DNA from 2 places in the Micrococcus sp. 093350064-1 genome. Region 1 is predicted to be linked to the other one. Evidence: predicted binding sites of a transcription regulator. Region 1 holds the regulator's gene; the other holds the start of a gene.
What was found. Region 1 encodes HrcA, which represses chaperone genes, less so after heat shock. Its sites were predicted from a motif close to TTNGCACTCGNNNNNNNCGAGTGCNAA; they were not measured.
Positions count from the first base shown of each region.

Region 2: groES (co-chaperone GroES) is a predicted target of HrcA. The motif match lies at 10,853-10,879, and genes of this name have one in related genera.

Region 1 covers NZ_JBSEYU010000003.1:168,186-176,669, reverse strand. The annotation lists gene lepA (translation elongation factor 4) at 1-1,088, shown strand, start outside; gene hemW (radical SAM family heme chaperone HemW) at 1,089-2,369, shown strand; gene ACUW6W_RS04695 (DUF4870 domain-containing protein) at 2,385-2,804, opposite strand; gene ACUW6W_RS04690 (DUF3097 family protein) at 2,899-3,759, opposite strand; gene hrcA (heat-inducible transcriptional repressor HrcA) at 3,931-4,944, shown strand; gene dnaJ (molecular chaperone DnaJ) at 5,020-6,153, shown strand; gene ACUW6W_RS04675 (16S rRNA (uracil(1498)-N(3))-methyltransferase) at 6,150-6,911, shown strand; gene ACUW6W_RS04670 (PhoH family protein) at 6,952-8,025, shown strand; gene ybeY (rRNA maturation RNase YbeY) at 8,015-8,484, shown strand, end outside.
Region 2 covers NZ_JBSEYU010000002.1:285,268-300,467, forward strand. The annotation lists gene ACUW6W_RS03455 (transglycosylase SLT domain-containing protein) at 1-219, opposite strand, end outside; gene ACUW6W_RS03460 (NAD-dependent epimerase/dehydratase family protein) at 225-1,256, opposite strand; gene ACUW6W_RS03465 (zinc-dependent alcohol dehydrogenase) at 1,253-2,428, opposite strand; gene ACUW6W_RS03470 (glutamate--cysteine ligase) at 2,511-3,707, opposite strand; gene ACUW6W_RS03475 (THUMP-like domain-containing protein) at 3,777-5,108, shown strand; gene ACUW6W_RS03480 (siderophore ABC transporter substrate-binding protein) at 5,279-6,343, shown strand; gene ACUW6W_RS03485 (ABC transporter permease) at 6,340-7,398, shown strand; gene ACUW6W_RS03490 (iron chelate uptake ABC transporter family permease subunit) at 7,391-8,479, shown strand; gene ACUW6W_RS03495 (iron ABC transporter ATP-binding protein) at 8,476-9,231, shown strand; gene ACUW6W_RS03500 (hypothetical protein) at 9,437-10,414, opposite strand; gene groES (co-chaperone GroES) at 11,056-11,352, shown strand; gene groL (chaperonin GroEL) at 11,461-13,068, shown strand; gene ACUW6W_RS03515 (BCCT family transporter) at 13,516-15,141, shown strand; gene ACUW6W_RS03520 (dicarboxylate/amino acid:cation symporter) at 15,143-15,200, opposite strand, start outside.

The DNA.
Region 1 (8,484 bases):
CCGTACCCACGAACGGTCTGGCCGTGGGCGAGGTGGGCTACCTCATCACCGGCGTGAAGGACGTGCGGCAGTCCAAGGTGGGCGACACGGTCACCAACCACGCCCACCCGGCCGAGCAGTCCCTGGGTGGCTACGAGGACCCCAAGCCCATGGTGTTCTCAGGCCTGTACCCCATCGACGGCTCGGACTATCCCGTGCTGCGTGACGCCCTGGACAAGCTCAAGCTCAACGACGCCGCGCTCGTCTACGAGCCGGAGACCTCGGTCGCGCTGGGCTTCGGCTTCCGCGTCGGCTTCCTCGGTCTGCTGCATCTGGAGATCGTGCGCGAGCGCCTCGAGCGCGAGTTCGGGCTCGACCTCATCTCCACCGCGCCCAACGTGGTCTACGAGGTCACCCGGGAGGACCGTGAGGTCGTCACCGTGACCAACCCCTCCGAGTTCCCCGAGGGCAAGATCCTCGAGGTGCGCGAGCCCATGGCCTCGGCCACGATCATCGTGCCGGCCGAGTTCATCGGCGCCGTCATGGAGCTGTGCCAGGCCAAGCGCGGCAACCTCAAGGGCATGGACTACCTCTCCGAGGAACGGGTGGAGATCCGCTACTGGATCCCGCTGGCCGAGATCGTGTTCGACTTCTTCGACCAGCTCAAGTCCCGCACCAAGGGGTACGCCTCGCTGGACTGGAAGGCCGACGGTGACCAGGCGGCCGACCTCGTCAAGGTGGACATCCTGCTCCAGGGCGAACAGGTGGACGCGTTCTCCTCCATCACCCACAAGGACAACGCCTATACGTACGGCGTGATGATGACGGGCAAGCTCAAGGAGCTGATCCCGCGCCAGCAGTACGAGGTGCCGATCCAGGCCGCCATCGGCTCGCGCATCATCGCCCGCGAGAACATCCGCGCGATCCGCAAGGACGTGCTCTCCAAGTGCTACGGCGGCGACATCTCCCGCAAGCGCAAGCTGCTCGAGAAGCAGAAGGAGGGCAAGAAGCGCATGAAGATGGTGGGCCGGGTCGAGGTCCCGCAGGAGGCCTTCATCGCCGCCCTGTCCTCGGACGGCGCCGGCGCCGACCAGGCGGCGAAGAAGTAAGTGCCCGCCCTGCCCCTCGGCGAGCCGGTCCCCGACGACGGCCGGCTGCCGGCCGACGTCGGGCAGCGGGTGCGCGCGGCCGCCGGCGACGGCGCGGCGCGCACCTTCAGCCTGTACGTCCACGTGCCGTTCTGCACCGTGCGCTGCGGCTACTGCGACTTCAACACGTACACGGCCGTCGACCTCGGCCCCGGCGCGGGCCGCGGCGACTACTGGGAGTCGGCGGTCGCGGAGCTGGACTTCGCCGCGGACGTGCTCGCGTCCTCGGACGTGCCCGCCCGCCCGCTGCACACGGTGTTCTTCGGCGGCGGCACGCCCACGCTCCTGCCGGCCGCGGACCTCGTGCGCATCCTCCAGGCGGCGGTGGACCGGTTCGGGATCGCGCCCGGCGCGGAGGTCACCACCGAGGCCAACCCGGACACCATCACTCCGGAGTACGCCCGTGAGCTCGCGGCCGGCGGCTTCACCCGCCTCTCCCTGGGCATGCAGTCCGCGGTGCCGCACGTGCTCGCCACGCTCGAGCGCACCCATCGGCCCGAGTCCGTCCCCGCCGCCGTCGCCGCGGCCCGCGAGGCCGGCCTGGAGGTGTCCCTGGACCTGATCTACGGGACCGCGGGAGAGTCCCTCGCCGACTGGCGGGCCACGCTCGAGGCCGCCGTCGCCCTGGCCCCGGACCACGTGAGCGCGTACTCGCTGATCGTGGAGGAGGGCACCAAGCTCGGGGCCCAGGTGGCCCGCGGCGAGGTGGCGGACGTGGACCCCGACGACCAGGCGGACAAGTACCTGCTCGCCGAGGAGCTGCTCGGCGCCGCCGGCTACCGCTGGTACGAGGTGTCCAACTGGGCGCGCGACCCGCAGGGCTCCGGGGTCCACCGCGCGCGGCACAACGTGGCGTACTGGGAGGACCAGGACTGGTGGGGGATCGGCCCGGGAGCGCACTCGCACCTCGCCGGCGTCCGGTTCTGGAACGCCAAGCACCCCGCCGCCTACGCGCAACGGCTGGCCACGGGGGTCACCCCCGCCGTCGGCCGCGAGCGGCCCGACGCCGACGCGCGGCGACTCGAGCGCATCATGCTCGCGGTGCGCACGGTGGACGGGCTCCCGACCGCGGAGCTCGTCTCGGAGACGCCGGGGGAGGCCGCGCGGATCCGCGGGGCGATCGCCGAACTCATCGCCGCGGGCCTGCTGGACGGGCGTGCCGCCGTCGACGGGCGCATCATCCCCACGCTCGAGGGGCGGCTGCGCAACGACGCGATCGTCCGGGCGCTGGCCGGCTTCTGACCGGCCGGCCCCGGGTCAGCGCAGGATGCGCAGGTTGAACGGGTACCGGAACGGACGGCCCTTGGACACGTGCGAGGCGCCCATCACGCCGTAGACCGCCATGGCGGCCCACGTGAGCGCGCCGAGGATCGCGAAGATCGGGCCGACCACCGGCAGCAGGGACAGGAAGAAGAACAGGAGCGTGATGAGCGTGGGCGGCCCGGAGAAGTTCAGGGCCTCGCGCGACTCCTGCGAGGTGAACGGGCCGCGGTCGCGGTAGAGCAGCCACACGACCAGCGGGCCGAGCACGCCGAACGCCAGACTGAGGTGGGCCAGCGCCGCGCGGTCACGGTCCTGCTTCGCCGTGAGCGGGGCGCCGCGGCCGCCGGCCGAGACGAGCCAGGCGGGCGGGCCGTGGCCGGTGCGGCCGGCGTCGGGCTGCGCGCGGGTGTTCACGAGGGGCTCCTCCTGGATCGCGGGACCCGCGCGCCGGGGACCGGGCGCAGGGCATGGGCCAGCATAGCGCGGGCGGGCGGTGGCCGCGCCGAGATCAGTGCTCGGGTGCTGCGGTGAGGAAGTCGATGAGCTCCTCCACGCGGCCCAGCAGGGACGGCTCGAGGTCCGCGTACGTGGTGACGTGGGAGAGCAGCCGCTTCCACCCCAGCCCCGTGGCCTCCTTGCTCCCGTGCGGCCAGCCCAGTCCCCGCAGGATCCCCGTCTTCCAGTCCTGCCCCTTCGGCACGACGGGCCACGCGGGGATGCCGAGGACGGAGGGCTTGATGACCTGCCAGACGTCCACGTAGGGGTGGCCGAGGATGAGCACGTTGCCCGCGGCCCCCGGCACGCGCATGGCCTCGGCCGCGAGGCGCTCCTCCTTGGACCCGGTGACGAGGTGGTCCACGAGGATCCCGAGCCGGCGCCGCGGGCCGGGGGCGAACGTGCGGATCGCCCCGGCGAGGTCGTCCACGCCGTGCAGGGGCTCCACGACGATGCCCTCGAGGCGCAGGTCCTCGCCCCACACCTTCTCCACCAGCTCGGCGTCGTGCACGCCCTCCACCCAGATGCGTGAGGCGCGGGCGGTGCGGGCGCGCGCCCCCTCGACCCGTCGCGAGCCGGAGGCGGTGCGGGCCGGCGCCGCCGGGGCCGCGGCGGTCGGGGGGACCAGGGTCACGGGCTCGCCGTCGATCCAGAAGCCGCCGCCGAGGGGGAAGCCGCGGCGCACGCCGCGGTGGTCCTCCAGGACCACCACGTGCACGCCGCCGGAGCGCTCGATGCCGATCACGGCCCCGGTGAACCCGGAGGCCACGTCCTCGACCACCGTGCCGGGGGCGGCGGGCACATCGGGGACGGTCCGGGCGGGGCGGCGCGTCAGGTCGTCGTGGCCCGCGGGGCCCCAGCTGCTCCAGTCCATGGGAGAGCACGGTAGCAACGGGGCCGGGCGATCACCGTGAGCGAAGCCGTGCGGACCGGTCGGGTGGTCCACCCGGGTCGGACGGTAGCATTGGCACTTGACCCGCCGGAGTGCCAGTCAGGGGCACCTCCGGGGTCGCCCCGGATCCCGACGGACCAGAGGAGGACCGAGATGTCGGAGCAGCCCCGCCGCCTGCAGGTGCTCCAGGCGATCGTGGAGGACTACGTGGCGCTGCGCGAGCCCGTGGGCTCCAAGGCGCTCGTGGAACGGCACGCCCTGGGCGTGTCCTCCGCGACCGTGCGCAACGACATGGCGGCGCTCGAGGAGGAGGGCCTCATCGTGGCCCCGCACACCTCCGCCGGGCGCGTCCCCACGGACAAGGGCTACCGCGTGTTCGTCGACCGCCTCTCCGAGGTGAAGCCGCTGTCCCCGGCCGAGCGCCGGGCCGTGAGCACCCTGCTGGACCCGGAGACGGACACCGAGCACATGATGGAGTCCACGGTGCGCCTCCTGGCCCAGCTGACCCAGCAGGTCGCCGTCGCGCAGTTCCCCCACGAGGACGGCTCCACGATCCGCCACCTCGAACTGGTCTCCCTCACGCCCACGCGCCTGCTCGTGGTCCTCATCCTGTCCACGGGACGGGTGGACCAGCGGCACGCCGTCCTGGACCGGCCGGTCGACGAGGCGGAGCTGTCCGTGCTCCGCGGCCTCCTGCTGGACGCCCTGCTGGGGCTCGGTCCGGTGCAGGCGGCCGCCGTGATGGACGACGTCGTCACCCGGGTCCGCCCGGAGCACCGGCCGGCCGCGGCCCTCGTGGCCGCGGCCGTCCAGGACCTGCTCGAGGCCGGCCGGCAGGACCGCATCGTCCTGGCCGGCACCGCCAACCTGGCCCGCTCCCCGGGGGACTTCGGCGCGTCCATCGGGCCGATCCTGGAGGCGCTCGAGGAGCAGGTGGTGCTGCTGCGCCTGCTCACGGAGATGGAGCAGGACGCCCACGGGGTGTCCGTGCGGATCGGCTCCGAGAACGCCGGATCGCTCGCGGACACCTCGGTGGTCGCGGCCGCCTACGGCCCCGGCGCCGTGGCGAAGCTCGGCGTCATCGGTCCGACCCGGATGGACTATCCGGGCACCATGGCCGCCGTCCGGGCGATCGCCCGCTATCTCTCCCGCATCCTGACCACCTGACGTGCCTCCGCGCGTCCTGGCGGGCCCCGTCCCGCACCGCCCCACGTCCCGCTCGCCCCGAGAGGAATCCCCACCGTGACCGACCACTACGAGACGCTCGGCGTCAGCCGTGACGCCAGCACCGAGGAGATCCGCCGCGCCTACCGCAAGCTCGCGCGCACCCACCACCCGGACGTCAACCCCGACCCGGAGGCGGCCGAGCAGTTCAAGCGCATCTCCCACGCCTATGAGGTGCTCTCGGACGAGGACCGGCGTCGGGCCTACGACACGACGGGCAATGAGAACGGCCAGGCCGGCTTCCCGGGCGGCTTCGGTGGGGCGGGCGGCTTCGGGGGCTTCGCCGACATCTTCGAGACCTTCATGAACGCGGCCGGCCAGGGCGGCCGCGGTGGCCCCGCCAGCCGCGCCCGCCGCGGCCAGGACGCGCTGGTGATCGCGCGGATCGACCTGCGCGACGCGGTCTTCGGCGGCGAGCAGACCATTGAGCTGGACACGGCCGTGCGCTGCGAGCGGTGCGGGGGCTCGTGCTGCGAGCCCGGCACCCAGCCGGAGACCTGCCAGACCTGTCAGGGCCACGGCATGATCCAGCGCCCCGTGCGGTCGCTGCTGGGCACCGTCATGGCCACCGAGGCCTGCCCCGCCTGCCAGGGGTTCGGCACCGTCATCCCGACGCCCTGCCACGAGTGCGACGGGCAGGGCCGCGTCCGCACCCGGACGTCGCTGACCCTGCGCATCCCCGCGGGCGTGGACGACGGCACCCGCATCCACCTCGCCGGCCGCGGCGAGGCCGGCCCGGGCGGCGGCCCGAACGGCGACCTCTACGTGGAGATCGCGGTCCGCCCGGACGAGACCTTCCGCCGCGAGGGCGACCACCTGGCCACCACCGTGACCGTCCCCATGGCGGCCGCGGCCCTGGGCACCACCGTCACGCTGGACACCCTGGACGGCAAGCAGTCCGTCAGCCTGGACCCGGGTGTGCAGTCCGGCCACGTCGAGGTCCTCCAGGGCCTGGGCGTCGGCCGCCTGCGCGGGCAGGGCCGTGGTGACCTCAAGGTGGACGTGGTGGTCACCACGCCCACCGACCTGGACGACGAGCAGCGCCAGCTCCTGGAGCGCCTGGCGGAGGTGCGCGGCGAGGAGGTCGTGCACGGCGCACCCCAGGCCAGGGGCATGTTCGCCCGGCTGCGGGAGAACCTGAGGAACCTGTGACCGCCCCCCTGTTCCACCTCGAGCCGGGCGCTCTGGCCGGCGCGAGCGCCGGCGTGGAGGTCGTCTTCGGTGGCCCCGAGGCCCGCCACGCCGCCGCGGCCATGCGCCTGGCCCCCGGGGAGGCCGTGATCCTGGCCGACGGGTCGGGCACGCTCGGCCACGGCACCGTGCTCGCGGCCGCCCCGGACGGGGTGTCCGTGCGGCTGGACGCGGTGGCGGAGGAGCCGGCACCCACCCCGGCGCTCGTGCTCGTCCAGGCCCTCGCCAAGGGCGATCGGGACCTCATGGCGGTCCAGGCCGCCGTCGAGCTCGGCGTGACCGCCGTGGTGCCCTGGGAGGCCGAGCGCTCGATCGTCCGCTGGAAGGGCCCCAAGGCCGCCAAGGCCCGCCAGAAGTGGGCGGACACGGCCCGCGCGGCCGCCAAGCAGGCGCGTCGCGCCCGGGTGCCCGCGGTCCGGGACCACGTCTCCGGGACGGCGGTGGCCGGGCTGGTCCAGGACGACGACGGCGGCCGGCTCGTCCTCGTGCTGCACGAGGACGCGGAGCACGGGGTGTCCTCGGTGCCGGCGGAACGACTCTCCGAGGCCGCCGAGATCGCCGTCGTCGTGGGCCCCGAGGGCGGGATCGGCGCGGCCGAGCTCGAGGCCTGCGTGGCAGCGGGGGCCGTGCCGGTGCGGCTCGGCCCGCACGTGCTGCGCGCCTCCACGGCCGGCCCCGCCGCCCTCGCCGTGCTCCAGCACCGGCTCGGCCGCTGGTGAGCCCCGGCAGGACCGCGCACCGACGCCTAGACTGGATTCGATGTCCCGCCCCCGCGACCCCGAGGTGATCCGCCCCATCGTGACCGTGCCCCCCACGACCCCGACCCCGCCCGCCACTGCGCACGAGGGCGTCGCGTTCGAATCCGCCGACCTCATGGTCCGCACCCTCGGACCGCAGGACGCCCTGCTGCGGATCCTCGGCGGCGTGTTCCCCACCGTGGACGTCACGGTCCGCGACCAGCGGCTGGACCTGGCCGGGCCGGTGGCCGACGTGGCCACGGTGCGGCGCGTCGTCGAGGACCTGCGCTCGATCGCCCGCCGCGACCAGGCGGTCACCCCCGAGGTGATGGGCCAGGTCGTCCATCACGTCCGCGGAGCCGCCACCGGGCGCGGCGCGGGTCAGCTGCACCTGGACTCGATCCTCTCGGGCCGGGGTCGCCGCATCCGCGCGAAGACCCTGCACCAGCAGGACTACGTGGAGGCGATCGACCGCTCCACCGTCGTCTTCGGCGTCGGCCCGGCCGGCACCGGCAAGACCTACCTGGCCATGGCCAAGGCCGTGCAGGCGCTGCAGGCCAAGGAGGTCAACCGGATCATCCTCACCCGCCCGGCCGTCGAGGCCGGCGAGCGTCTCGGCTTCCTGCCCGGTGGGCTCTCCGAGAAGATCGACCCGTACCTGCGTCCCCTGTACGACGCGCTGCACGACATGATCGAGCCCGAGTCGATCCCGCGGCTCATGGAGGCCGGGACCATCGAGGTCGCCCCGCTGGCGTACATGCGCGGCCGCACCCTGAACGACGCGTTCGTGATCCTCGACGAGGCCCAGAACACCACCGGTGAGCAGATGAAGATGTTCCTGACCCGACTCGGCTTCGGTGCGCGCATGGTCGTCACGGGTGACACCTCGCAGGTGGACCTGCCGCGCGGCACCCAGTCCGGCCTGGCCCAGGCCGTCGAGGTGCTCGAGGGGATCGAGGGCCTGGAGGTGGTCCGCTTCGACTCCTCGGACGTGGTCCGGCACTCGCTGGTGAGCGCCATCGTGGACGCCTACGACGCCGCCCGCGGCCCCGCGGAGCGGTCCCAGAAGCGAGGAGGGGCCCGCCGTGGCCGTTGAGATCCTGAACGAGTCGGGGATCGAGGTCCCCGAGGACGCGCTGCTGCGCATGGCCCGGCACGTCTACGCGCGCCTGCACGTCCACGAGCGCGCTGAGACGGCCGTGACCGTCGTGGACGCCGCACGCATGGCCGAGCTGCACGAGGAGTGGATGGACCTGCCCGGGCCCACCGACGTGATGAGCCTGCCCATGGACGAGCTGACCCCCGGCTCGCCCGAGGCGCCGGCCGAGGGCGTGCTCGGGGACGTCGTGCTCTGCCCCGAGGTCGCCGCCGAGCAGGCCGCGCGCGGCGGGCACTCCCGTGACGACGAGCTGCTCCTGCTGCTCACCCACGGCATGCTCCACCTGCTCGGATACGACCATCTCGAGGACGCCGACCGCGAGGAGATGTTCGGCCTCCAGGACCGGCTCGTGTCCGAGGTCCTCGGCCGTCCGGCCCCGGCCCCCACCGTCGAGGA
Region 2 (15,200 bases), on a different contig from region 1:
GAACCCGCGGATCAGGTCGGGCTCGGGGCCGACGGGCTCGGCGCCCGAGGCGTCCACGTGGGGCGGGTGGTGCACGACGCCGGCGCGCAGCACCCCGCCCGTGACGCGGTCCAGGGTGCCGTCCGGGTCGGCGGGGTAGCCGGAGGAGGTGCAGGCGGTGAACCCGAGGGCGGCGCCCCCGAGCAGGCCCGTCAGGGCGGCCCGGCGGGTGAAGGTCATCGCCCTCATTCCGTGGGCGAGTGCGAGCGGTGCCCGGCGTTGCCCAGACCTTCGGCACCGTCGAGATGGTCGAGCACGAGGCGGACCGCCTCCCGGGCGTCGGTGGTCTCGGACCAACCGGTCGCGGCGCGCAGGGCCGTGGTGTCCATGATGGGCACCGCTGCGGCCATGTCCACCCACCCCGGGTCGGTGGGCTGCAGCCGTGCCCGGTAGCTCAGCGCCGCGGCCGCGCGGAATAGGCCCACGGGCAGCTCCAGGATGCGGCGCGCCCCGAGGACGGTGCCCATGGTGTGCGCGTCCAGCACGGGGTCGGCGGCCACATTGAAGGCGCCGCCCGCCCGGTGGACGATCACGCGCCAGTACGCGTCCGCCACGTCCTGGGCCGTGAGCGCCTGGAATCGCAGGCCCCGCGGGAACGGGAGCACCGGAGTGCGCAGGCGGGCGACCAGCCGGGCGGGGACGAGGTCGCCCAGGAAGTAGTCCTTGATCTCGGGCCCGGCGGCGGACTGGAAGATCAGCCCGGGGCGCAGCCGGGTCACGAGCAGCTCGGGGTGCTCGGCCTGCACGCGGTCGAGGATCGACTCGACCTCGGCCTTCTGCGCGGCGTAGTGCGAGGTGGGGACCCCGGTGGTGGGATGGGACTCGGGCACGGCGCGGCCCTTCGGCCCGGGCCCGTACGCGCCCACCGAGGACGCGTAGACCAGGTGGGGCACGCCCGCCTCGGCCACGGCCCGGAACACCCGCTCGTTGCCGGCCACGTTGACGGCGCGCAGGTGGTCGCGGTCGCGGTTGGGGCGGATCACCCACACCAGGTCGACGACGGCGTCGGCGCCGGCCACGATCTCGCGCAGCCGCCCCGCCGCCGTGGGCTCCGCCACGTCCAGGCGGTGCCACTCGACGCCGTCGTAGGGCGCTCCGGCCCGGTCCGGGCCGCGCCGGCTCACGCCCACGATCGAGCTCACCTCGTCCGCGGCCTGGAGGCGGTGCAGGACAGCGGTGCCGACGTTGCCCGTCGCGCCCAGGACGACGATCCTCACGGCTTCAGGACCACCTTGATGCAGCCGTCCTCCTTCTTCTGGAACGTCTCATAGAGGGCGGGCGCGTCCTCGAGCGGGGCGGTGTGCGTGGTCAGGTCGAGCACGCCGAGGGGGTCGGACGGGTCGTCGAGCAGGGGCAGCAGGTCGTCCACCCAGCGACGGACGTTGCACTGGCCCATCGTCAGGGTGACCTGCTTGTCGAACAGGGTGAGCATCGGCATCGGGTCCTTCATGCCGCCGTAGACCCCGGAGAGCGACACCGTGCCGCCACGCCGGACCGCGTCGATCGCGGTGTGGAGGGCGCTCAGGCGGTCGACGCCGGCGGTCTTCATGGCCGCCCGGCCGAGCGCGTCGGGCAGCAGGCCCACGGCGGTGTGGGCCGCATGCCCCGCCGGGGAGGCGTGCGCCTCCATGCCGACCGCGTCCACGACCCCGTCGGGGCCGCGGCCGCCGGTGCGCTCGCGGAGCACCTCGGCCTCGCCGCCGTCGGCGTCCAGGACCTCGATGCCGTGCCGGGCCGCCATCGCGCGGCGCTCGGGGACCGGGTCGACGCCGATCACCCGGTACCCCAGGTGCACGCCGATGCGTGCCGCCAGCTGGCCGATGGGGCCGAGGCCGAGCACCGCGAGCGTGCCGCCGTCGGGGACGTTCGCGTACTGGACCCCCTGCCAGGCGGTGGGGACGACGTCCGAGAGGAACAGCCACTGCTCATCCGGGCCGGTGTGCGGCACCTTCACGGGGCCGTAGTCCGCGTGGGGCACGCGCAGCAGCTCGGCCTGCCCGCCGGGGACGGAGCCGTAGAGCCGGGAGTAGCCGAAGAGTGCGGCGCCGGAGCCCTGCTCCCGCACCTGGGTGGTCTCGCACTGGGACTGCAGCCCGCGCTGACACATCCAGCACCGCCCGCAGGAGATGGTGAAGGGCACGACCACCCGGTCACCGGGCCGGATGTGGGTGACCTCGGACCCGACCTCGCGGACGATGCCCATCGGCTCGTGGCCGATCACGTCCCCCGCGTCCATGAACGGCCCCAGGACCTCGTACAGATGCAGGTCCGACCCGCAGATGCCGGTCGAGGTGACCTCGATGATCGCGTCCGTCGGCTCCTGGATCCGCGGATCCGGGACGTCCTCGACGGCGACGTTGCGCTTTCCCTGCCATGTGAGTGCTCGCATGGTGCGACCGTAGACGCGCCGGACGGGCCGGGGGAAGCATGGAGACGCGGCAGGGCCGCCACCTCGCCGGGGGAGCGGCCGCTCAGCCGGTGCGGCCGTCCAGCGACGCGCGGGTGCGGGCGGCGGCGTCCAGCACGACCGCGCGCAACGGGGCCACCGCGTCATCCGTGTCCTCACCCGCGGCCGGCGGGCCGGCCAGGGCCTGTGCCTCCACGCGACGCTGACGCGCGGCGCCACCGTCGTCGATCATCGCCTGGACGCCGGCGAGCTCCGCCGCGCAGCCCAGCCGCTCGGCGACCGGGGTCAGTCGCTCGATCTCCGCCGGCAGGTGCTCCGCCAGCGGGACCTGGGTGCCCCGGGCGTCCACGATCACGGTGGCGTCCATGCCGTACCGGGCGGCGCGCCACTTGTTCTCCTGCACGTGCCACGGCGGCAGGACCTCGACCGTCTCACCGCGCTCCAGGCTCGCGGACAGGTCATCCACGAGGCACTGCGTGTAGGCGGTCACGGCGGCGATCTCCTCGAGCGTGGCCAGGCCGTCGCACGCGCGCATCTCCACCGTGCCCAGGCGGGGCACGGCCCGCACGTCCCAGCGGCACTCGGTGACGTCCGCGATCATGCCCACCTGCTCCATCTGGGCCACGCAGCGCTCGAAGCCCTCCCACTCCTGGAACTGGAACGGCAGGCCGGCCGTGGGCAGCTGCTGGAACAGGAGGGTGCGCTGGGACTGGTAGCCCGTGTCCGTGCCCGCCCAGAAGGGGGACGAGGCCGAGAGTGCGAGCAGGTGCGGCACGCGGTTGACCAGGCCGTTCACCACCGGCATGGCCTTGGAGACGTCGTCCAGGCCCACGTGCACGTGCACGCCGAAGATCAGCAGCTGCCGACCCCAGTACTGGGTGAGATCCAGCATGCGGTCGTAGCGCTCACTGGGCGTCGAGGGCTGCGCGATCGCTTCCGCGAACGGGTGCGTGCCCTGGCAGAACAGGGAGATGCCCCGCGCAGCCGCGGCGTCGGCCACGCGCGCGGCGATCCGGCCGAGGTCCGCCGTCGCGGCGTCGACGCGCTCGTGCACGCCCGTGACGAGCTCCACCGTGTTCTGCAGGAGCTCGCTGGTCATGTGCGGGTTCACGTCGTCTTCGGCGAGGCCCTCGGCCGCATGCAGGGTGCGCAGCAGGTCCGGGGCCTCGGAGCGCAGCTCGCCGGACACGGCATCCACGAGCGCGAGCTCCCACTCGATTCCGAGAGTGGACTGCGCGGAGTCGGCGAAGGGCAGAGTCATGCCGCCCATCCTAGAAGCCCCGGCCCGGTCTGTGCCCGGTGTCCACGCTTCGGACCTAGGGTGGGGCGCATGGCCCGCCCCCGCCCCGCCTCCCGCCCGCCGCGCCCCACGGCCGCCGCCTCGGAGGCGGACGCCACCGCCCTGGCCCCCGTCCTCGAGCCGGGGGGCCGCGCGCTGCTCGACTCCCTCGCCGGGTACCGCGAGGCCGACGCGCTCGCGGTCTCCTCCCGCCTGCGTGCGGCCGGGCATCCTCCGGAGCGCGTGGCCGCCGCGCTGACCCAGGCCGCGCTGCGGTCCCGGGCGGAGGCCCGCCTCGGGCGGCAGGCGCGCCGGATGCTGTTCACCCGCGACGGCCTGGAGCAGGCCACCCGCCCGCTGGTCGCGGGCCTGCACGCGGACCGGCTGGCGGCCGCGGGGGCCCGGCGCGTCGCCGACCTCGGCTGCGGTCTCGGCCTGGACGCGCGCGCCTTCGCCGACCGGGGCCTGGACGTCGTGGCGGTGGAGCGGGACGCCGTCGTCGCCGCGGCCGCCGAGGTGAACCTCGCCGGCCACCGCGGTGCGCGTGTGGTGCACGGCGACGCCGTGGCCTGGGCCCGCGCCCACGTGCCCGCCGAGGCGGACGCGGTGTGGCTGGACCCCGCCCGCCGTCAGGTCGGCGGGGGCGGGTCCGCGCGCGTGTTCGACCCCGAGGCGTTCTCCCCGCCCCTGAGCGTCGTGACGGACATCGCCGCGACGGGCGTGCCGGTCGGGGTCAAGCTCGGCCCGGGGCTTCCGCACGAGGCCGTGCCGGAGGGCGCCGAGGCCGAGTGGGTGAGCATCGACGGCGACGTCGTGGAGGCCGCCCTGTGGTTCAACGCGGCGGCCCGCCCCGGGGTGCGGCGGGCGGCGCGCGTCATGACCGTCCGGGGTGGGGAGACGACGACGGCGCAGCTCGTCTCCGGCGCGGACTTCGGCGACTCGCCCGAGGTCGAGGCCGTGGGGGAGGAGGGCATGGCAGGGCTCGTCGGCGCGGTCCTGCACGAGCCGGACGGCGCGGTCATCCGGGCCGGACTCGTGACGGACCTGGCCGTGTCCTGGCCCGTGCCGACGCGGCAGCTGGACCCCCACCTGGCCTACCTCGTCGCGCCCGAGCCCGTGCACGACGGCCTGGCCCGCGCCCATCGGATCGAGGCGGTGCACGGCTTCCACCTGGCCTCCCTGCGGCGCTGGGCGAAGGAGACCGGGGTGGGCCGGCTGGACGTGAAGAAGCGGGGCATCCGCGAGACGCCCGAGGAGGTGCGTCGCGCCGTCCTCGGCGGGGCGAAGCCGGGCCGGCGTGGCGGGGCCGGACGGCACGCCACCCTCGTGCTGGCGCGCGTGGGTCGGTCGCGGTTCGCCCTCGAGGTGACGCCGTTGGACTGACGGGGCTCGAGGCCGCGGGCCCCGGGCGGCGGGAGCCGTCGAACCCCCGTTGGGGGATTACGGCACCCTCGTGTACGGTATTCGACTGAGGCAAGGCTCACCTCCACGGGAGCGCGCCCACCACCCCGACTGCTCATCCCGGGGCAGCCCCGCCGCCCAGAAGGAGAACCATGCCGCGTTCCGTCAGCGCCCCCCGCCTCGCCCGTCTCGCCCTGACCTCGGTGGCGGCCCTCGCCCTCGTCGGCTGCTCCGCCGGCGGCGCGGCCACGGGCTCGTCCTCCGCGAGCGCCTCCGGCGAGTCATCGGCCTCCGCGAGCGCCGCCGGCGGCTCCTCGGCCGCCTCGGGCGGCATCGCGACCGGGGTCACCGTCACCGACATGTCCGGCGCCGAGGTCACCCTGCCGGAGGAGGTCGACTCCGTCATCGCCACGGACAACCGCATCTTCCGCACCCTGGACGACTGGGGCGTCGAGCTGTCTGCCGCGCCGAAGCAGATCATGTACAAGGGCGAGGGCGGGCCCTCCTACCTCCAGGACGACTCGGTCGCCGACATCGGCAACCACCGGGAGCCGGACATGGAGCTGTTCGTCACGGCCGAGCCGGACGTCGTGTTCAACGGCCAGCGGTTCAACGAGCGCAAGGCCGAGATCGACGAGCTGACCGGCGACGCCGCCGTCGTGGACACGGACTTCGACGTCACGCAGACCCCCATGGACGAGGGCCTGAAGGAGCTGACCACCCTGCTGGGCGAGGCCACCGGCCACGAGGCCGATGCCGAGAAGCTCATCGCCGACTTCGACGCCGCCACCCAGCGCGCCAAGGACGCCTACAACCCCGAGCAGACCGTCATGGGCCTCATCGCCTCGGGCGGCGAGCTGTCGTACGTCGCGCCCAGCACCGGTCGCGCCATCGGCCCGTTCTTCGACATGCTGGGCCTGACCCCGGCCCTCGAGCAGTCGGGCACCGACAACCACCAGGGCGACGACATCTCCGTCGAGGCCATCGCGAAGTCGAACCCGGACTGGCTGATCGTCATGGACCGCGACGCCGCCATCGGCGAGGAGAACGCCACCGCCGCCGAGCTGATCGAGCGCTCCGAGGCCCTCCAGGACGTGACCGCGGTGAAGGAGGGCAACATCGTCTACCTGCCCGCCGACTTCTACGTCGCCGAGGACATCCAGAACCACACCACCGTCATGGAGGACCTCGCGAAGGCCTTCGAAGGCGCGCAGTGATCCTCGACGTGCGTCACCACGTCGCCGACGCCCCGCCCCGGCTCGAGGAGCCGGGGCGGGGCGACCGCGTGTGCTGGGTCCCGCCCGCCGTCCTGCGGCCCGAGCGCACCCGCTGGCAGCGCACCTGGCCGCTGCTGGTCGGCGTCGTGGTGACCGCGGCCCTCGTCGTGGTCTCGCTGTTCGTGGGCGTGTACGACGTCGGCGCGGAGGGCGGACGCGAGATGTTCGCCATCACGCGCGTGCCGCGCACGGTCGCCCTCGTGCTGGCCGGCGCCTCGATGGCGATGTGCGGGCTGATCATGCAGCTCATGACGCAGAACCGCTTCGTGGAGCCCAGCACCACGGGCACCACCGAGTGGGCCGGTCTCGGCCTGCTGGTGACCATGGTGCTCGTGCCGGGGGCGGGCCTGGTGACCCGGATGGCCGGGGCCATCCTCTTCGCCTTCGTCGGCACCCTCGTGTTCTTCCTCTTCCTGCGGCGTGTGCGCCTGCAGTCCTCCCTCATCGTGCCGATCGTGGGCATCATGCTCGGCGCCGTCGTGGGCGCCGCCTCGACGTTCCTCGCCCTCCAGACGGACATGCTGCAGCAGGTGGGCGCGTGGTTCGCGGGCTCGTTCACCTCCGTGGTCCGCGGCCGGTATGAGCTGCTCTTCCTCGTGCTGATCGTGTGCGTGGCGGTCTTCGTCATCGCGGACCGCTTCACCGTGGCCGGCCTCGGCAAGGACGTCGCCACGAACGTCGGCCTCAACTACGACGCCGTGATCCTCACCGGCGTGGCCATGGTGGCCGTGGCCACCGGGGTGGTCACCGTGGTGATCGGGGCCCTCCCGTTCCTGGGGCTCGTGGTCCCCAACCTCGTGTCCATGGTCCGTGGCGACAACCTGCGCACGAACCTGCCCTGGGTGGTCATGGTCGGCGTGTGGATCGTGATCGTCTGCGACCTGATCGGGCGCACCGTGATCGCCCCGTTCGAGGTGCCCATCTCGCTGATCCTGGGCCTCGTGGGCGCGATCGTGTTCCTCGCCCTGCTGCTGAGGCAGGCCAAGCATGGTTGAGCCGCTCGCGACCGCCCCGGGTCGCATCCCCGCCCCGCCCGGCGGCGCCACCGCGGCCGGGCCCGTCGACGCCGACGCCCCGCGCCGGTCCGGCGCGTTCGTCACCGCCGCCGACCGCCGGAGGTATGCGGTCGTCGTCGCGGTGCTGGCCGTCGTCGCCGTGCTCTCCACCGCCGGGGTCCTGCTCTGGGGCAACGGGGCCGAACCCGGTTCGCGCGCGTTCTGGATGATCGCGCGGATGCGCGTGGAGTCCCTGGGCGTGATCGGCATCGTGGCGCTGTGCCACTCCTTCGCGACCGTCAGCTTCCACACGGTGACGGGCAACCGCATCATCACGCCCTCGATCATGGGGTTCGAGGCGCTCTACACCGCCGTGTCGACCGCCGCCGTGTACGTGCTGGGGGCCGCGGGCGTCGCGGTGCTGACCGGGGTGGGGCCGTTCCTCGCCCAGGCCGCGCTCATGGTGGCGCTGGCGACGGCCCTGTACTCGTGGCTGCTCTCCCGGCCCTACGGCAGCGTCCATCTGATGCTGCTCGTGGGCGTGGTGCTGGGCGGCGGGCTGGCCGCGCTGAGCACGTTCATGCAGCGACTGCTGGACCCGAACTCGTTCGACCTGCTGAGCGCGCGGCTCTTCGGCAACATCTCGAACGCCCGGACCGAGTACGTGGCGATCGCCGCGCCCATCGCCGTCGTCGTGTGCGCGCTGCTGTGGCTGCGCTCCCGCCGCCTGAACACGGTGGCGCTCGGCGCCGACGCCGCGACCAACCTGGGCCTGCACCACCGGCGCGAGCTCATGGTGACGCTGCTGCTGGTCTCCGTGCTGATGGCCATGACCACCGCGCTCGTGGGCCCGATGACGTTCCTCGGCTTCCTCGTGGCGACGCTGGCGTACAGCCTCGTCGACACCCACGACCACCGGTTCATCCTCCCGGTGGCGGCGCTGGCCGGGTACGCGGTGCTCACGAGCGCCTACTTCGTGCTGCGGCACGTGTTCTACGCGGGGGGTGCGGTCACGGTGGTCATCGAGCTGATCGGCGGCATCACCTTCCTGGTCGTCGTGATGAGAAAGGGACGTCTGTGATCGAGCTGCGCGGCGTGGTGAAGCGCCACAGCGACGAGGTGTGCATCGGGCCCGTGGACCTGGACATCCAGGCCGGGGGAGTGACCGCGCTCGTGGGGCCCAACGGGGCGGGCAAGTCCACGCTGCTGACGATGATCGGCCGGCTGCAGGACGCCGACGCCGGGACGATCGCCGTGGGCGGGCACGACATCACCACGACGCCGTCCCGGAGGATCGCGCAGACCCTGTCCATCCTGCGGCAGGAGAACCACTTCGTGACGCGGCTGACCGTGCGACAGCTCGTGGGGTTCGGGCGCTACCCGTACACGCGCGGCCGGCTGACCCTGGAGGACGAGCGGCACGTGTCCGACGCGATCGACTTCCTCAACCTCGGCCCGTTCGAGAACCGGTACCTCGACCAGCTCTCGGGCGGCCAGCGGCAGCGCGCGTACGTGGCGATGGTGCTGGCGCAGAACACCGAGTACGTGCTGCTGGACGAGCCGCTGAACAACCTGGACATGCAGCATTCGGTGCAGATGATGCAGCAGCTGCGTCGGGCGGCCGACGAGCTGGGCCGGACCGTGGTGATCGTGCTGCACGACATCAACTTCGCCGCCCACTACGCCGACCGGATCGTGGCCATGGGCGACGGCCAGGTGGTGGAGACCGGCACCCCGGCCGAGATCCTGTGCCCTGAGGTGCTGGAGCGGATCTTCAAGACCCCCTGCAGCGTGGTGGACGGACCGCACGGGCCGCTGGCCGTGTACTACTGAGCGGGGCGACGGTGAGGCCGGCCCGGGTCGGTCCGGGCGGGGGTCGGGTGCCCGGCCGACGCGAGCGTTCCGTGGGCAGAACCCGCCGGGTCTCGCCTTCCGGGGGCAGAACCCGCGTGTTTCCAGGTTCCGTGGGCAGAAGCACCCTCGCTTCTGCCCACGGAACCCCTGCGCATGGACGGCAGGGCCATACGCGACGACGACGTCAGGCATCCCAGCCGTTCGAGACCTGTGCCCGTCGTCTGAGGACGGCCTCGATCACCCGCGCGTATCCCTCGCCGACGTCCCGGCTCGTGACGTGCAGGGTCATCTGCCCACGCTCCGCGTAGTACTGGTCTCGCCGGGCGTCCCGGGCGTGTTGCTCGGCACTCCGGTGCACCTCGCCGTCGTACTGGAGGACGAGCCGGCAGTCCTCGAACCACAGATCGGCCTCGGGGGCGTCCCGCCGCCCGGGGTCGAACACGTGCTGCAGCGTCGGCTCGCCCAGCCCCGCCTCGACGAGCGCCAGCCTCAGCCGGGTCTCCTGCGGCGAGTCGGCACCCACCCGTACGCGCTCGAGCGCCGCCGTCGCCCGCGGTCTTCCGACGAACCGCCCGAGCGGCCGCATCGCCTCGTGCAGCGCGGTGACCGTGGTGATGGGAGGCCGCCGGCCGCGCGGGGACCAGGGGTGACGGACCAGGTGGTCACCCGCCGACACGAGGGATGCCTCGTCCCAGGGGTGGCCGATCGAGCACAGATCGAGCCAGGTCCGTTCCGGCGTCGTCACCCGTAGCCCGAGCACGGAGGTGACGTGGCCGGCGGGCAGGGGTCTGCGGTGCTCCATGACGCCGGGGATCCGCGCCCGTGCGGTGCCGCGGTGCAACGTGATCTCGACGGCGGCGCGTCGCGTGGCCCCGCCCGGGGGAAGCGGGAGGCCGTGGAGGTGCGCCGCCGTCTCGTGGGAGAGAACGGCGTCGGGACGGGACCGCAGGAGGGCGGTCAGCAGGTCGAGGCCGACCCCGTGGTGCGGCGGCGGGAGCCCGGCAGACTCCCAGGTGCGCAGCGGCATGTCACGGCGACGGTGGATGCCGCGGGCGAGGCGGAGGACGTCGGACCGCCGCACCCGGCTGGGCGGCAGACCGCGTTCGAGCACGTCGCGGGTGGTGAAGACGGGGACGAGGGGGAGATCGGGGGCGAAGGACATGGGTCGACCTTGACGCGGTCGGCCTGACGACGGCCGGGCGGGCCGCGTGTCTGTGCACACCGGCGCGGGGTGGGCCGGCTGTGCAGGACTCGGCGGCGGCCGGTTGTCCCGCCGGGACGACGTCGTCATGGCTCGGTGGGCAGAACTGCGAGGAGTTCCGCCCACGCAACATCCGTGGGCAGAAGAGAGGGCGCTTCTGCCCACGGAGATCGAAAACCTGCGGATGCTGCCCACGCGATGGGCGGGGGTGTGGTTTCTGCCCACGGAGGGGGGAGGGGGGAGGGCGGGGAGTGGGGGAGGGACAGGTTGCGGGCCGCAGTCGTGACCACTCCGTATGCTCCCGGGCCCGGGCCCGGAACCCGCCCCGCCCGCCGCCCCACGGCATCCCACCGCACCGCGCCCCGCGCCCTCCGCCCACGGCGGACGGCGGGGACACGGCTGGCACTCATGTTGAAGGAGTGCCAGAACCCGGAGTAGAGTGGGCACTGGCACTCGGGGGTACCGGGTGCCAATGCCCGAGGTGGACCGTCCGGCACCGCGACGACGGAGGGTCTGACGCCCGTGGCGCACCCGCAGACCACAGCATCAGCGGTCCGGCGAGCCCGCCGGAGCCGCACGTCGACGAAGAAGGAGTGTGCAGCATGTCTGTCTCCATCAAGCCCCTCGAGGATCGCATCGTTGTCCGCCCCCTGGAGGCCGAGCAGACCACCGCGTCGGGCCTCGTGATCCCGGACACCGCCAAGGAGAAGCCGCAGGAGGGCCAGGTCGTGGCCGTGGGCCCGGGCCGGGTCGCCGAGAACGGCAACCGCGTGCCGGTCGACGTCGCCGAGGGTGACGTGGTGCTGTACTCCAAGTACGGCGGCACCGAGGTCAAGGTCGGCGGCGAGGAGTACCTGGTGCTCTCCGCCCGCGACGTGCTGGCCGTCGTCACCAAGTGACCCCGCCGCGACGGGCCCGGTGAGCGGCGCGCACCGCACCGGTGCGCGCGCCCCGGGCCCCTCGCGTCCCCGCACCCCCTGACTCCCTGAACGAAAGGAGCGTCCGTCATGGCCAAGCAGCTGGCTTTCAACGACGACGCACGCCGCGCCCTCCAGGCCGGCATCGACAAGCTCGCCGACACCGTCAAGGTCACCCTCGGCCCCAAGGGCCGCAACGTGGTGCTCGACAAGGCGTGGGGCGCCCCCACCATCACCAACGACGGCGTCACGATCGCCCGTGAGGTGGAGCTGGAGGACCCGTACGAGAACATGGGCGCCCAGCTCGCCAAGGAGGTCGCCACCAAGACCAACGACATCGCGGGCGACGGCACCACCACCGCCACCGTGCTGGCCCAGGCCCTCGTGAACGAGGGTATGCGCCAGGTCGCCGCCGGCGCCGCGCCGGGCGAGGTCAAGAAGGGCATCGAGGTGGCCGTGGCCGCCGTCGAGCGGCGCCTGCAGGAGAACGCCCGCCCGGTCGAGGGCCAGGAGGTGGCCCACGTGGCCGCCATCTCGGCCCAGAACGACGAGGTCGGCGAGCTGCTGGCCCGCGCGTTCGACACGGTCGGCACCGACGGCGTCATCACCATCGAGGAGTCCTCCACGACCTCCACCGAGCTGGACGTCACCGAGGGCATGCAGTTCGACAAGGGCTTCCTGTCCCCGTACATGGTCACCGACGCCGAGCGTCAGGAGGCCGTGCTCGAGGACGCCTACGTCCTGATCAACTCGGGCAAGATCTCCAACGTGCAGGAGCTGCTGCCCCTGCTGGAGAAGGTCCTGCAGGCCAACAAGCCGCTGTTCGTGATCGCCGAGGACGTCGAGGGCGAGGCCCTGTCCACCCTCGTGGTCAACAAGATCCGCGGCACCCTGAACGTCGTGGCCGTCAAGGCCCCGGGCTTCGGCGACCGCCGCAAGGCCATGATGCAGGACATCGCGATCCTCACCGGCGCCCAGGTCGTCTCCCCGGACCTCGGCATGAAGCTCGAGCAGGCCGACCTGGACGTGCTCGGCTCCGCCCGCCGCATCACCGTCACCAAGGACGAGACCACCATCGTCGACGGCGGCGGTGCGGCCGAGGACGTCGAGGCCCGGGTCGCCCAGATCAAGGCCGAGGCCGCCGCGACCGACTCCGACTGGGACCGCGAGAAGCTCCAGGAGCGCCTCGCCAAGCTCTCCGGCGGCATCGGCGTGATCCGCGTGGGCGCCGCCACCGAGGTGGAGCTCAAGGAGCGCAAGCACCGCATCGAGGACGCCGTGTCCTCGACCCGCGCCGCCCTCGAGGAGGGCATCGTGGCCGGCGGCGGCACCGCGCTCATCAACGCGCTGACCGCGCTCGACACCGACGCCGACGTCCAGGCCCTGACCGGCGACGCCGCCGTGGGCGTGGACATCGTCCGCAAGGCCCTGAAGCAGCCGCTGCGCTGGATCGCCCAGAACGCGGGCGAGGACGGCTACGTGGTGGTCTCCAAGGTCGCCGAGCTGGAGCCGAACCACGGCTTCAACGCGAAGACCGGCGTCTACGGCGACCTGATCGCCGACGGCGTGATCGACCCGGTCAAGGTGACCCGCTCCGCGCTGGCCAACGCCGCCTCCATCGCGGCCCTCGTGCTGACCACCGAGACCCTCGTGGCGGACAAGCCCGCCGAGGAGGACGAGGCCGACCACCAGCATTGACCCCTGAGTCGGCCCTGACGCGGCCGGTCGACGACGACGGCCCCTCGCCCGCCCGGGTGAGGGGCCGTCGTCGTGCGGGCGGGAGACGACCGCCGTCCGGGGCGCCCCCTAGGGTGTGCCCATGGACACACCCACGCCGCCCCGTCCCACCGGGTCCCACCCGACCCGGACCCCGGCCCGGCCACGGCTGCGCCGCTTCGTCCGGGAGTTCTCCTATCCGCACGGCATCCACCCGGCCCTCGTGCCGGGCGTGTCCGTGGAGGACCGCCGGGTGCGCTACGGCGTGGACCGGGCGATCCTCACCGTCGTCGGCCTGCTGGTGGTCGGCTTCGTGGTGTGGGGCGTGCTGCAGCCGGACGCCGTCCTGGCCGTCTCGAGCGCGGCCCTCGACTGGGTGATGCTCCACGCCGGCTGGCTGTTCGCCCTGCTGGCCATCGGGATGGTGTGGTGTTCCTGCTGGCCCTGGCGTTCTCCCGGTACGGCGAGATCCCGCTGGGCCTGGACGGGGAGAAGCCGGAGTACTCCACGGCGAGCTGGTCGGCCATGCTCTTCGCGGCCGGCATCGGCATCGGCACCATCTTCTTCGGCCCGTACGAGCCGCTGACCTACTACCTGGCCCCGCGCCCGGGGGCGTATGAGGCGGGGAGCGAGGAGGCGGTGACGGGCGCGCTGGCCCAGGCCGCGCTGCACTGGGGCGTGAACGCGTGGGCGATCTACGCGATCGTCGGCCTGTCGGTCGGCTACGTGTCCTACCGCCGGGGTCGGGTGCCGCTGATGAGCTCGATCATCGCGCCGCTGTTCGGCGACTCCCAGCGCAGCGACTCGGTCGGCGCGCGCCTGATCGACGGGCTCGCGATCATCGCCACCCTGTTCGGCACGGCGGCCTCGCTGGGCATCGGCGCCCTGCAGATCGGCCGCGGCGTGCAGATCGTCTCGGGCTGGTCCGCGCCGGGGAACACGGTGGCGCTGGGGATCATCGTGGTGCTCACGATCGGCACCATCTTCTCGGCGGTGTCCGGTGTGGCCCGCGGCATCCGGTGGCTGTCCAACATCAACATGCTGCTCGCCCTCGGCCTGGCGCTGTTCTTCTTCGTCGTCGGCCCGACGGCGTTCCTGCTGAACATCGTGCCCGGCGTCCTGATGGACTACGTCTCCTCCGCCCCGGACGCCCTCGGCGCCTCGATGGCCGAGGGGGAGGACATGCAGGAGTTCCTCTCCAGCTGGACGATCTTCTACTGGGCGTGGTGGGTCAGCTGGGCCCCGTTCGTGGGCGTGTTCATGGCGAAGATCTCGAAGGGCCGGACCATCCGCCAGTACGTCCTCGGCGCCCTGTTCATCCCGGCCGCGGTGATCGTCGGCGCGTTCACGATCATCGGCGGCACCACCATCTGGCTGCAACGGACGCAGGGCTCCGTGGCGCCGGACGGCACGGCCGCGTCGCTGCCCGCGCCGGCGGAGATCTTCTGGGTGGTCCTGGACCAGCTGCCCGGCGGCGGGCTGGTGGCCCCGGTCGTGATCGTCATGCTGGCGGTCTTCTTCATCACGACGGCGGACTCCGCCTCGATCGTGAACTCGCAGCTCTCGCAGCGCGGCGCCCCGGCCCCGCGCCGCACGATCACGGTGTTCTGGGCACTGTGCATGGCGGGCATCGCCGTCGTGATGCTGCTGACCGGCGGCGACACCGCGCTCACCGGCCTGCAGAACCTCATCACCATCACGGCGCTGCCGTTCACCGTGGTGCTCGTCCTCATGGCGGTCGCGCTCCAGCGCGAACTGGCCAACGACCCCTTCGCGATCCGTGACCGGTACCAGCGGGCCGCCGTCGAGAAGGCGACGGTGCGGGGCCTGGTGGAGTACGGGGACGACTTCGCGTTCACGGTGGAGCGCACCCCGCCGGGCAGCTGGTACGCGGCCGGCGAGGGATTCGACTCCACCGCCGCGGAGATCACCGACTGGTACCGCCGCACGGACGAGGACGGGAACCCCGTGGACGACGACTACGTGCTGGGCGAGTACCTGGACGAGGGGGACGGCGCGGACGGGCCCGCCGGAGCGGGCCCGTCCGGTCGCTGACTCAGGCGCGCGGCTCCGAGGTGCCGACGAGCTGGGCGCGGGAGTCGGCGGTCGCGTGG